Regions from separate parts of the Actinoallomurus sp. CA-142502 genome, predicted to be linked through region 2. Evidence: predicted binding sites of a transcription regulator. Region 2 holds the regulator's gene; the other holds the start of a gene.
The links. Region 2 encodes HrcA, which represses chaperone genes, less so after heat shock. Its sites were predicted from a motif close to TTGGCACTCTCNNNNNGAGAGTGCCAA; they were not measured.

Region 1: a site for HrcA is predicted at 3,402-3,428, ahead of groES (co-chaperone GroES). Genes of this name have one in related genera too.

What each region holds. Positions count from the first base shown of each region.
Region 1 is NZ_JBNJMY010000001.1:10,598,281-10,604,703, forward strand. Features, by position in the region: gene ACQEV1_RS49690 (hypothetical protein) at 1-335, opposite strand, end outside; gene ACQEV1_RS49695 (sigma-70 family RNA polymerase sigma factor) at 332-970, opposite strand; gene groL (chaperonin GroEL) at 1,248-2,870, opposite strand; gene groES (co-chaperone GroES) at 2,974-3,285, opposite strand; gene ACQEV1_RS49710 (THUMP-like domain-containing protein) at 3,590-4,828, shown strand; gene ACQEV1_RS49715 (zf-TFIIB domain-containing protein) at 4,953-5,165, shown strand; gene ACQEV1_RS49720 (hypothetical protein) at 5,327-6,423, shown strand, end outside.
Region 2 is NZ_JBNJMY010000001.1:3,580,493-3,586,915, reverse strand. Features, by position in the region: gene ACQEV1_RS17385 (SigE family RNA polymerase sigma factor) at 1-449, shown strand, start outside; gene ACQEV1_RS17380 (hypothetical protein) at 449-1,111, shown strand; gene ACQEV1_RS17375 (16S rRNA (uracil(1498)-N(3))-methyltransferase) at 1,172-1,903, opposite strand; gene ACQEV1_RS17370 (DUF6924 domain-containing protein) at 2,085-3,110, shown strand; gene dnaJ (molecular chaperone DnaJ) at 3,199-4,329, opposite strand; gene hrcA (heat-inducible transcriptional repressor HrcA) at 4,330-5,343, opposite strand; gene ACQEV1_RS17355 (DUF3097 domain-containing protein) at 5,600-6,423, shown strand, end outside.

The DNA of each region.
Region 1 (6,423 bases), 7.0 Mb from region 2:
CCCATCGCGCCGAGATCCTTGCCCCCGCCCGCCGCGGCGGCGCCGGCCGACGTCAGCACCATCGCGGCCACGCCGAACGTCACGAACGCGCGGACGCCACGGCGGTACTGCCCCTGGAGGCCGCACGGAACCCTGGCCGGAGGAGCGGGCAGCGGCGGGGCGCCCGCGTCGACGTCGGCGACCAGCGCCGCCAGCAGGGCGGCCGCCGGATCGTCGGCGACGGAGCGGCGGGCATCGGCGAGGCGGCGTGCGGAAAGCGCGTCGAAGAGCTCGTCAGTGCCGCTGACCGCGCTGATGTCGAACGGATCGGGGGTGGTGGCACGACCACGTGTCAAGCGATCGACTCCTCACTTGCCATCGCTCGAAGCCGGGCGATCGCCCGGTGTTGCGCGACGCGAACGGCCCCCGCTGACATACCGAGTACATTACCGGTCTCCTCCGCGGACAGACCGGCCACCACCCTCAGAAGAACCAGCTCGCGCTGGTGTTCCGGCAGGCGGTCGAGCAGGTCGCGAGCGCGCTCGGCCTCGATGTAGCGCACGACCGTCTCCTCCGGTCCGGGCCCCTCGTCGGGCCCGTCGGGCAGGTCCTCGGTCGGCACGGCCGCGCGGATGGCGCTGCGCAACGCATCGGCGATCTTGTGTGAGGCGATTCCGAAGACGAAAGAGGCGAACGGCCGGCCCATGTCACGGTAACGGGGCAGGGCCCCGAGCACGGCGATACACACCTCCTGCGCGACGTCATCGGCGATGTGGTATTGCCCGGACACCCGGCCGAGTCGCGCACGGCAGTAACGGACGATCATCGGGCGTACACGCCCGATCAGAGACTCGACAGCCGCCGGGTCTCCTTGTACGGCGAGGCTCGTCAGGTCTCGGAGATCGCTTTCATCCCCTTTGGCCGGACGGCTCAACCGTAGATCGTCGGCAGCACCCCGATACGTGGCCCCGGCGATTGCTCCCTCGGTCACGAGAGCATGATGCCCATCGAGATCGCGCCTGTCTGCCTCGTTGATGACAACGGAATGGTCACAGTGCACGATCGAGCGGCCATTTCTCACTCATTGTAGCCGCACGCAAGCTCGCTGTCAGCGTTGTGTGTCATTTGCAACATACATTCCGAGAGCAGCGGGCTTTCGGGAAATTATTGGCATCCCTCGCAAGTCCAGCGTACATAGGGCCGCCGAAGACAAAAGAAAGACCCTCGCCGCGCGACGCGGCGAGGGTCTGAAAAAAGACCGGTCGGAATCAGTGACCGTGGCCGTGGCCGTGACCGCCGGCCGCGGCGTCGGGCTCTTCCTCCGGCTTGTCCGCGACCAGCGCCTCGGTGGTGAGGAGCATGCCCGCGATCGACGCGGCGTTGGTGACCGCCGAGCGGGTGACCTTCACCGGGTCGATGACGCCCTGCGCGATCAGGTCGCCGAACTCGCCGGTGGCGGCGTTGAAGCCGTGCCCGGCCGACAGCTCCTGGACCTTGGAGACGACGACGTAGCCCTCGTTGCCGCCGTTCTCGGCGATCCAGCGCAGCGGCTCGACGAGCGCCTTGCGCACGGACTCGGCGCCCGTGGCCTCGTCGCCCGACAGGCCGAGCGCGTCGAAGCCGCCCTTGGCGACGTGCACCAGCGCGCTGCCGCCGCCGGAGACGATGCCCTCCTCGATCGCCGCGCGGGTCGCGGAGATGGCGTCCTCGAGACGGTGCTTCTTCTCCTTCAGCTCCACCTCGGTGGCCGCGCCGACGCGCAGCACGCTCACACCGCCGGCGAGCTTGGCGAGCCGCTCCTGGAGCTTCTCGCGGTCCCAGTCGGAGTCGCTGTTCTCGATCTCCTGGCGGATCTGGCGGACCCGGTCCTCGATGGCGGACTGCTCGCCGGCGCCGTCGACGATCGTGGTCGCGTCCTTCTTCACCGTGACGCGGCGGGCCGTGCCGAGCATGTCGATCTCGACGCCGTCCAGCTTGAGGCCGACGGCCTCGGTGATGACCTGGCCGCCGGTGAGCACGGCGATGTCCTCGAGCATGGCCTTGCGGCGGTCGCCGAAGCCCGGCGCCTTGACGGCGACGCTGACGAACGTGCCGCGGATCTTGTTCTGCACCAGGAGCGCCAGGGCCTCGCCCTCGACGTCCTCGGCGACGATCAGCAGCGGCTTACGGGTCTGGGCGACCTTCTCCGCGAGGGGCAGGAACTCGGTGACGTTGGAGATCTTGCCGTCGTGGATGAGGATGTAGGCGTCCTCGAGGACCGCCTCCATGCGCTCGGGGTCGGTCACCATGTACGGCGAGAGGTACCCCTTGTCGAACTGGAGTCCCTCGGTGAACTCCAGCTCCAGGCCCATCGTGTGGGCCTCCTCGACCGTGATGACGCCGTCCTTGCCGACCTTGTCGAACGCCTCGGCGATCAGCTCGCCGATCTTGGCGTCCTGGGCGGAGATGGTGGCGACGTGCGCGATCGACTCCTTGTCGTCGACCTCGCGGGCCGACTTGAGCAGCTCGTCGGAGACGTACGCGGCGGCGGCGTCGATGCCGCGCTTGAGGCCGATCGGCGAGGCGCCGGCGGCGACGTTGCGCAGGCCCTGGTGGACCATGGCCTGGGCCAGGACGGTCGCGGTCGTGGTGCCGTCACCCGCGACGTCGTTGGTCTTGGTGGCGACCTCCTTGGCGAGCTGGGCCCCGAGGTTCTCGAACGGGTCCTCCAGGTCGACCTCGCGCGCGATGGTCACACCGTCGTTGGTGATCGTGGGGGCGCCCCACTTCTTGTCGATGACGACGTTGCGGCCACGCGGGCCGATCGTCACCTTCACGGCGTCGGCGAGGGCGTTGACGCCACGCTCGAGCGAGCGCCGCGCGTCCTCGTCGAAGTCCAGGATCTTCGGCATGAGAGAAGCTCCAAGTAAGGGATGTACGTCAGCTATGGGCTAGAAGCACACAGCCCCGGCCGCCCGCAGGGGCCGACCGGGGCGGTGCATCTGTCTTCAGTTGTTACTTCTCGACGACGGCGAGCACGTCGCGAGCAGACAGCACGAGGTAGTCCTCGTTGTTGTACTTGACCTCGGTGCCGCCGTACTTGCTGTAGAGCACGACATCCCCGACCTTGACGTCGAGCGGCACGCGCTTCTCGCCCTTGTCGTCGAAGCGGCCCGGGCCCACGGCGAGGACGGTGCCCTCCTGCGGCTTCTCCTTGGCGGTGTCCGGAATAACCAGACCTGACGCAGTTGTCTGCTCGGCCTCGAGGGGCTGGACGACGATGCGGTCCTCGAGCGGCTTGAGAACAACCTTGGTGGCGGTCGACACGATCTGACCTTCCCCTTCGATTGCGTATCCTCGGCCGACCGAAGCGGCCAGCCGCATGATGGAGACGCGACCACGGTGGTCTGCCGTCGCGGGTGCCAGACCAGCCTGTCGCTTGATTGGCACTCTGATGATGAGAGTGCCAGTCATGGAGATTATGCCGTGGCCGGGAACCCGTCAACACGGGCCCGCACCCTGGGAGTCCGCCGCCTGTGACCTGCCCCGATAACAGGTGTGGCGCACGGTGTGACTCTCCGGCGCCCACCGCCCGTGCCGTACCGCGCGCGGGCGTCGCTACCTTCTTCGGGTGGACATCGCCGCTTTCGAAGGCCTGCTGACCCCCGGCGGCCAGGCCCTGCTCGGCGAGGCGGGCGCGGCCGACGTGAGCGAGGGGGCGCTGCTGACGACCGCGTCGCGGCTGCGCACCCGCCATCCTCCGGAGCTGGTCGGGGCCGCGCTGACCCAGGTACGCCTGCGGCAGCGGGCGCGCGCCAAGTTCGGCACCGACGCCGACCGCATGTACTTCACGCCGGCCGGCCTGGAGCAGGCGACGCGGGCGAGCGTCGCGCGGCACCGGGCCCGGCGCTTCGCCGCCCACCTGGAGGACACGGGGAGCGTGCTCGACCTGGGCTGCGGCATCGGCGGCGACCTGGTCGCGCGCGGGCGGGCCGGCTGCCGTGGGCTCGGCGTCGACCTGGACCCGCTGACCGCCGCCGTCGCCCGCGCGAACGTGGCGGCGTTCGGCCTGGCGGACTCCGCCTCCGTACGCGCGGGCGACGCGGTCGCCCAGGATCCCGCGCGGCACGCCGCCGTCTTCGCCGACCCCGGGCGGCGCACGTCGCGCGGGCGGGTGTTCGACCCGGAGGCGTACGAGCCGCCGCTGACCACCGTGCTCGGCCTCGCCCGTACGGCGCCGGCCGGCTGCGTGAAGGTGGCGCCGGGCATCCCGCACGACGCAGTGCCGGAGGGGGCCGAGGCCGAGTGGATCTCCGACGGCGGCGAGGTCAAGGAGGCGGCGTTGTGGCTCGGCGGCCTGTCCGGGGCGCGGCGGGGCACGACGCTGCGGCGGGCGACCGTGCTCAGGGAAGGCGCGGAGCCGGCCACGATGACGGCCGATCCGGCGCTCGGGCCCCCGCCCGTCGCGTCGTGGCGGCGTTATCTCTACGAACCGGACGGAGCGGTCGTACGCGCCCATCTCGTCGCGGAGGTCGCCGCCGCGCTCGGCGGGGCGCTCGCCGACCCGCGCATCGCCTACATCACCTCCGACACGCTGCGGCCCACGCCGTTCGCCCGCGCGTACGAGATCCACGACGTTCTGCCCTTCTCGGTCAAACGCCTGCGCGCGGAACTGCGGCGACGCGACGCCGGCACCCTGACGATCAAGAAGCGGGGATTCGCCGCCGACATCGAACGCCTGCGGCGCGACCTCCGGCCGTCGGGGTCCAAGGAGTGGGTCGTGGTTCTCACTCGGGTGGGCGAAACACCAACGGCACTCATCTGCGCGGCCCGCCGACACCAGGTCACGGCAGAAGACACGCCACCCTAAGGCAAACACTGCGACTATTGCCGTATTGGGTTGACTACTCTTGGCAGCGGCCGCAATCCGCGCCGCGGGGGGCGCGGGCGGGAGCAGCGCCCGGTGGGGCGCACGGGGGAAATGGGGAACGACGATGACCGACGCCGTGCTGCAATGTCCCAAGTGCGGCGTCGCCATGGCCGGCTTTCACCGCGCCGGCGTCACCCTGCGGGAGTGCGGCGCATGTCGCGGCGTCTTCCTCGGCCGCGGCGAACTCGACCGGCTCCTCGGCCGGGGCGCCGCGAGCACGGGGGCGAACGCGCATGCGGCGTCCGCGCCTTACGAAGGCCGTCACCGCCGCGACTAAAACGGCATTCCGCTACTCCGGGATAAGGATCTCTTTTCCCTGAATTTCTTTGCTTACGCTCGATGACCATGGTCGGCTCATTAGAGTGACCCTTCGCGACGCACGCCACTGCCATTTCCGCGCGCAGGCCGGCGACCCGGCAAAACGAAGGAGCTCCCCGGGTGGACACCAATCACAACTTCCTGCAGACAGGAGGTCAACCGGTCTCGGACCGAATGCGGGAATTGCTGGCCCGCGCTGCTCAAGATCATGTTTACGAGCAACGCTCGACAGGTCAGGTCCTCGACGAGATCCATCAGCGGCTCGAGGGCATCGAGTGGCTGCTCCGCGAGGTGCGCGAGCGCGAGCTCAGCGGCCTGACAACCCAGCTCGACTCGGTTCGTGGCCAGGTCGACGAGCTGTACGGCAAGCCTCCGGAGTGGGCCGAGGGGCTGGCCGAGCACATCGAGTCCGTCGGCGAGAAGGTCAAGCCGGTCGCCGAGCTGCCCTCGCTGTGGGCCGACGTCGGCGTCATCGCGGAGAACGTCGACGAGGGCCTCTCCCGCATCCAGAACGTCCTCGACTCGAGCAAGAGCATCACCGACGCGACGCTGCGGGCCGCGCAGCAGATGGACGACCTCACCAAACGCCTTGACCGGCTGGCGGGCACGATGGAGGCCGCGTCCGTACGCTTCAACCGGCTCGACAAGACCCTCGCCGACCTCGGACACCGCTCCGAGAAGCTCGAGCACCAGATCAACGCCGTGGCCGGCAAGGTCGACCAGTCGCTCGGCGACATGGCCGAGCGCGTCGAGCAGGGCCTCGACGCGGTCAACGGCAGGGTCGAGGGCGTCGGCGGGCGTCTCGACGGCATCGACGGCCGCGTCGAGGGCCTGTCCGGCAAGATCAAGGGCATCGAGGGCCACTTCCAGGGGCTCGAGGCCAAGATCGAAGGGGTCGACGACCGCGTCGACGGGGTCAACCAGCGCATCGGCCAGCTGCCGGTCACGCTGGAGATCGGCGAGTTGCACCGCAAACTCGCCGCCATCGGCGACCGGCCGTTCATCGATCCGACCGACCGCTTCGACGCCCTGGAGAAACGCCTGGCCGAGGCGATCGACCCGCTCGTCGACGAGTTGCGGGCGCGGCCCGACCGCGACGAGGCCGAGGAGACCCTCTCCAAGATCGTCGAGTCGTCGCGCTCCGACCTCACCAAACACATGGAGATCCTCCGCGAGGACCTGCTGCGGCAGGTCGGCGGTGTGCACGAGGACGTGAG
Region 2 (6,423 bases):
ACTACCGCTCGCTGGTGCGCCTCGCGACACTGCTCGTACGCGACGTCGCGACGGCGGAAGAGGTGGTTCAGGACGCGTTCGTGGCCATGCACGGCGCATGGCGGCGGTTGCGCGAGCCCGACAAGGCTCTGTCGTATCTGCGGCAGTCCGTGGTCAACCGGTCACGGTCAGTGTTGCGGCACCGTGCCGTCGTGGAGAAGTACGCTCCCAAGGGGCTTCCCGACGCGCCGAGCGCGGAGAACGGGGCGATCGTGGAGCTCGAGCGCTCCGCGGTCGTGAAAGCACTCGGCGCGCTGCCGAATCGGCAGCGCGAAGCACTGGTGCTCCGTTACTACGGAGATCTGTCCGAGGCGGAGATCGCCCAGACCATGGGCATCAGCCGGGGGGCCGTCAAGAGCCACACCGCGCGCGGTATGGCCGCGCTACGCAGCGTCCTGGAGCAGCAGTAATGACCCAACCCTTCGACGACGAGCACGGCGACCGTCTTCGCCGTGCCCTGCACGCGGAAGCGGAAGCGGTCACGCCCTCTGCGGAGGGGCTGGAGCGCATTCGCGCCAAGATCAACCAGCGGCACGAGCGGCGTTTCGTCGTCTTCTCGTTCGCCTCTCCCTGGTTGCGCCCGCTGGCGGCCGTCGCCGCCGCCGTCGCCGTGTGCGTCGTCGCACTATCCGTCACACCCGGTCTGGCCAACTTCGTCCAGACCGGCCACTTCAGCCCGGATTCCGGCAACGACAAGGGGAACTCCGCGGCCACCAACGGCCACTCCCAGGGGCAGGAGCCTCCCGGAGGCCCCTCGACCCCCTATCCGAGCTCCTCTCCCAGCCCGACGTCGATCCACCCGTCCGACTCCGGCAAGCACGTGGTCAACGGCACGTGCCCGCCCGGCGAGACCACGGTCACGCCCACGGCCACGCCGACGGCCGGCGGCTCCGCCGGCACGGGCCCGTCCACGCGCGTCACGTGCCAGGCGCCCCCCGGCGGCGGCGACACGACGCCGCCGAGCACGGGCGGCACGACCCCGCCGACGGAGTCGTCCCCGCCGAGCGCCCCGTCGAGCGACCAGCCGACGTCGGACTCGGCGCCCACGACGGCCCCGAACCAGTCGCCCTGACGCACCGGCGGTCCCGGGGCGGCATCCGCGATGCCGCCCGGGACCGCGGGCGTCCAGCGGCTACCAGCGGCCCGTACGGCTCAGCAGCACCGAGGCGGCGGCCACGCCCGCCGTGGACGTGCGCAGCACCGTCGGGCCGAGCAGGGTCGGCACGCCGCCGGCCGCCGCGAACGCCGCGACCTCCTCGTCGGTCAGGCCGCCCTCCGGGCCGACGACCACGACGAGGTCCCCGGAGTCCGGCACCGGCAGGCCGCTCAGCGGGCGTTCGGCCTCCTCGTGCAGCACCACCGCAAGCGGCGCGTCCGCGATCCGCGACACCGCGTCGGCGGTGGTGGCCAGGTCGGTGACCTCCGGCAGCCAGGCGCGGCGGGCCTGCTTCGCGGCCTCCCGCGCGGTGCCGCGCCAGCGCGCGAGGGCCTTGGCCCGGCGCTCGGGACGCCACTGGGTCACGCAGCGCGCCGCCGCCCAGGGGACGATCACGTCCACGCCGACCTCGGTCATCGTCTCGACCGCCAGCTCGCCCCGGTCGCCCTTCGGCAGGGCCTGGATCACCACGATCCGGGGGTCCGGGCGGGACACGTGACGGCGTGTGCGGGCCTCCAGGTGAAGGCGGTCGCGTTCGGCCGAGGTGACGACGCACTCGACGAGCCGGCCCTCTCCGTCACCGAGGTCGACCCGCTCCCCCGGCCGCAGCCGGCGTACGGCCGCGGCGTGGCGTCCCTCGGGCCCCTCGAGGACGATCCGGTCGGACTCGAGACGGGAGGGATCGCTGAGGAAGAGGGGTGGGCTCATGGCCCCGATCGTAGGCGTGAGCGGGATCGGGAGCACCCGCGGCCTTGATCGTGTCGAGGACCGCAACGAGGCAACGGCTCTGAGGGCGGGACCTCGGCGGGCAGCAGGGCGGAGCGACTTTGTCAGCCGGGACCGATAGAAACGGATGGCCTGTCCGCCACCAACCGCGAGGTACCCGCTGATGCGTCCCGCCCTGCCCCTGCCCCCGGCCGATGAGGGCACCCGAGTGCCCGGCATGCTGCTGATCCGCACCGACCATGACGACGACGCCTGGCGCGACGTGCTCCACCGCATGGGCGAACTGCCCGGCCTGGTCACCCCGCGCCCGGGCGACGGTGGTCTCGCTCCCACCGAGGAGGAGATCATTCCCCGGCGTCTGGTGGTGGTGGACGATCTCGCCTGGCGGGGCGCCGCTCCCGAGGAGGTGCGCGAGGCCCTGGGCGGGGACGGGACGTGGGTCCCCGACCTGGTCCTGATGGCCACCGAACGGACCGCGGCCACTCCGCACCTGCGCCCTTTGCGGGCGTTCCGCGGTGACGGTGACGGTGACGGAGACGTGGTCCTCTTCCGGATCACGCCCCTCCAGGCCGCCCTGGCCTACCTGGTACTGCACCTTGACTTGGACATCACCTTGGAGTACTTCGAGGAGTGGTCGCCCATCGCCGCAGAGTGGGAGCCCGAGGAGGGCGAGGACCTTGATGAGTGGGAGGCGGGCCTGCCCGACCCCGTGGGCGCCTACCTGGAGAGGCTGGACCCCGTCCCGCGCTACACGCGTCCGGCCCAGGCGCTGCCCCTGCTCACCCAGGGAGATACAGACCTGATCGTTCGCACCGACTTCAGCGACGACGCCGCCTGGGAAACGCTCCTCGAGACGGTGTACCGGCCGGGTGGCGGGGGCCCCATCGACGATTTCGGGGACTACATCGACGTGGTGGACGACCCGGTGTTCGAGGGCGCCGCTCCGGAGCAGGTGATGGCGGTGCTGCGCGAATGGGGTGAGGTCTTGTTGATCGCGGACGGGGACACCATGCGCGACCCCGGCCACCGGGTCCTGGCCGTGCCCCTGGAGGGCCGCATCGGGTGCGCCTTCCGGCTGGATCCCGACCAGGTCGGGAGCATGGTGGCCAACCTGTCGATCGGCAACCAGGACATCGAGGACTACATGGACGACGAGACCCTGAAGGCCGTCGAAGGGCGGACTTGGTGATCAGTCCGCGAGCGGCGATGGGCTGACTCGACGAACGTCCCCAGGCCCCGGCTCCCTCGCGAGGGAGCCGGGGCCTGGGTCGTAGGTCTCAGCGGCCGTTGAAGGCGTCGCGCAGGCGGGAGAAGAAGCCCTGCTGGCCCGGTGAAAACTTGCCGGGGGGCCGCTCCTCGCCGCGCAGCACGGCCAGGCGGCGCAGGAGCTCCTCCTGCTCCTCGTCGAGCTTGGTGGGCGTCTCGATGTTCACGTGGATCATCAGGTCGCCGCGGCCGTTCTCGTTGAGGTGCTTGACGCCCCGCCCGTACATCGGGATCTGCTGGCCGGACTGGGTGCCGGGCCGGATGTCGATCTCCTCCGGTCCGTCGAGGGTCTCCACGGTCAGCGACGTGCCGAGCGCGGCGGCGGTCATCGGCACCTGGACGGTGCAGTGCAGGTCGTCGCCCTGCCGCTCGTAGATCGCGTGCGGCCGCTCGACGATCTCCAGGAACAGGTCGCCGGCCGGGCCGCCGCCCGGGCCGACCTCGCCCTCGCCGGCGAGCTGGATGTGCGTGCCGTTCTCCACGCCGGCCGGGATGCGGACCTTGATCGTGCGGCGGGTGCGGACCCGGCCGTCGCCGGAGCACTCGGGGCACGGGGTGCGGATCACGCTGCCGTAGCCGCCGCACTGCGGGCAGGCGCGGGAGGTCATGACCTGGCCGAGGAAGGACCGGGTGACCTGCTGCACCTCGCCACGGCCGTGGCACATGTCGCAGCTCTCCGGCTGGGTGCCGGGAGCGGTGCCGGCGCCGGTGCAGTTGGTGCAGACGATCGCGGTGTCGACGGTCAGCTCGCGCGTGGTGCCGAACGCGGTCTCGGACAGGTCGAGCTCGACGCGGATCGTGCCGTTGCGGCCGCGGCGCGCCCGGCTGCGCGGGCCGCGCTGGGCCTGCGTGCCGAAGAAGGCGTCCATGATGTCACTGAACGGGAAGCCCGCCCCGAATCCGCCGCCCGCGGCGCCGCCGCCGGGTGCGAAGGGGTCAGCGCCCATGTCGTACATCTCACGCTTTTTGGGGTCGGAGAGCACCTCGTACGCCTGGGTGATCTCCTTGAACCGATCCTGGGTCTCGGGATCGGGATTGACGTCCGGGTGCAGCTCGCGCGCGAGCCTGCGATAGGCCTTCTTGATCTCGTCCGCACCCGCGTCGCGGCGTACTCCGAGGGTCGCGTAGTAGTCGTTCGCCACTTATGACCCCGCCAGAATCTGACCGACGTACCGTGCCACTGCGCGTACCGCTCCCATCGTGCCGGGGTAGTCCATCCGCGTCGGACCGAGCACGCCGAGCCGCGCCACGGCCTGGTCGCCGGCGCCGTATCCGCTGGCGACCACCGAGGTCGTGAACAGGCTCTCGTGGGGGTTCTCGGTGCCGATCCGTACGGTGAGGCCGGCGGGATCCCCCATCTCGCCGAGCAGCCGCATCAGGACGACCTGTTCTTCCAAGGCCTCCAGCACCTCACGGAGGCTCTGGGACAAGTCGGCGCGGGCGAGGTTCGCCGCGCCGGCGATGACGATCTTTTCTTCGTGTTTCTCGACCAGCGTCTCGAGCAGCACCGACAGGACGGTCGCGGCGAGCGGCCGATCGTCGGGCGGCAGCCGGTCGGGCACCTCGGCGACGACGCCGGGCACGTCGTTCAGCCAGCAGCCGTCGAGGTGGGCGTTGAGGAGCGCGCGCAGGTGCGCGATGGACTCCTCCGTGACGCTCTCGGGTATCTCGATGGTGCGCTGCTCGACCCGGCCGGTGTTGGTGATGATGACCAGCAGCAGCCGCTCCGGGCCGATCGGCACCAGCTCGACGTGGCGTACCGCCGAGCGCGTGAGCGAGGGGTACTGGACGACGGCGACCTGCCGGGTCAGCTGCGCCAGCAGCCGCACGGTGCGGGTCACGACGTCGTCGAGGTCGTAGGCGTTCGCGAGGAACGTCTCGATGGCGCGCCGCTCCGCCGCGGACAGCGGCTTGATCGTCGACAGCCGGTCGACGAAGAGCCGGTATCCCTTGTCGGTGGGCACCCGGCCCGCGCTGGTGTGCGGCTGGGCGATGTAGCCCTGCTCCTCGAGCAGGGCCATGTCGTTACGGATCGTGGCCGGGGACACGCCGAGATTGTGGCGATCGGCCAGCGCCTTCGAGCCCACGGGTTCGTTGGTGGAGACGTAGTCCTCAACGATGGCACGGAGCACCGCCAGCTTGCGATCGTCGAGCACGCACTCACCTCCCACGGTCGGCTTGGCACTCAACGTTCTTGAGTGCCAAGTGTACGGCGATCGGCGACCGTCGCGGTGGGTCGGCGGTGATGAACGACGGCGCGCACGGATCGCTGCGGGACCGCCACGCAGTGGCGCAACGTCGTTCGCCGCACCGGTATTCCGCCGTCCGCGATCTACGCCGGCGCGCAAGCGTACCGGTTCGCGGGCGTGTTGGTCCCGGCTCGGCCGGGTTGGTCCCGGTACGTTGCGGCCCGTGCGGAGCAAGGACTACGGCGATGACGTTCTCGCGGGCGACTGGCGGCGTCCGCGCAAGGGCCAGATCCCCGAGATCGCGGCCGAACCCGGCCTGGTGGCCGAAGATCCCTCCAGCGGCTTCTGCGGCGCGGTCGTGGCCTGCGCGAAGGACGCGGTGACGCTGGAGGACCGATTCGGCAAGCGGCGGGTGTTCCCGCTCACCAAGGCCGGGTTCCTGATCGACGGCAGGCCGGTGACACTCGTCCGCCCCACGGCCGCGCCGGGCCGTGCGCTGTCGGCCTCCGGCTCCATCGCGGTACGGGACCTGCGGGCCCGGGTGGCGCGGGAGAGCCGCATCTACGTCGAGGGCAAGCACGACGCCGAGCTGGTGGAGAAGATCTGGGGGCACGACCTGCGCGTCGAGGGCGTGGTCGTGGAGTTCCTCGAGGGCGTCGACCACCTGCCGGAGATCGTCGAGGAGTTCGGCCCCGAGCCGGGCCGCCGCCTGGGCGTGCTGGTGGACCACCTGGTCGCGGGCTCGAAGGAGTCCCGGATCGCCGAGCGGGTCCAGTCGCCGTACGTGCTGGTCACCGGTCATCCGTTCATCGACATCTGGCAGGCGGTCAAGCCGGCCGTGCTCGGCATCCGTGCCTGGCCGGACGTCCCGCGCGGCATCCCCTGGAAGGAGGGGGTGATCGCGGCGCTCGGCTGGAAGGGCGAGCCGGGCGAGGTCTGGCAGACCATCCTCGGCCGGGTGCGCGCCTACCGGGACCTGGAGCCGGCACTCCTCGGCCGGGTCGAGGAACTGATCGACTTCGTCACCGATCCCCCGGCGGACGGCTG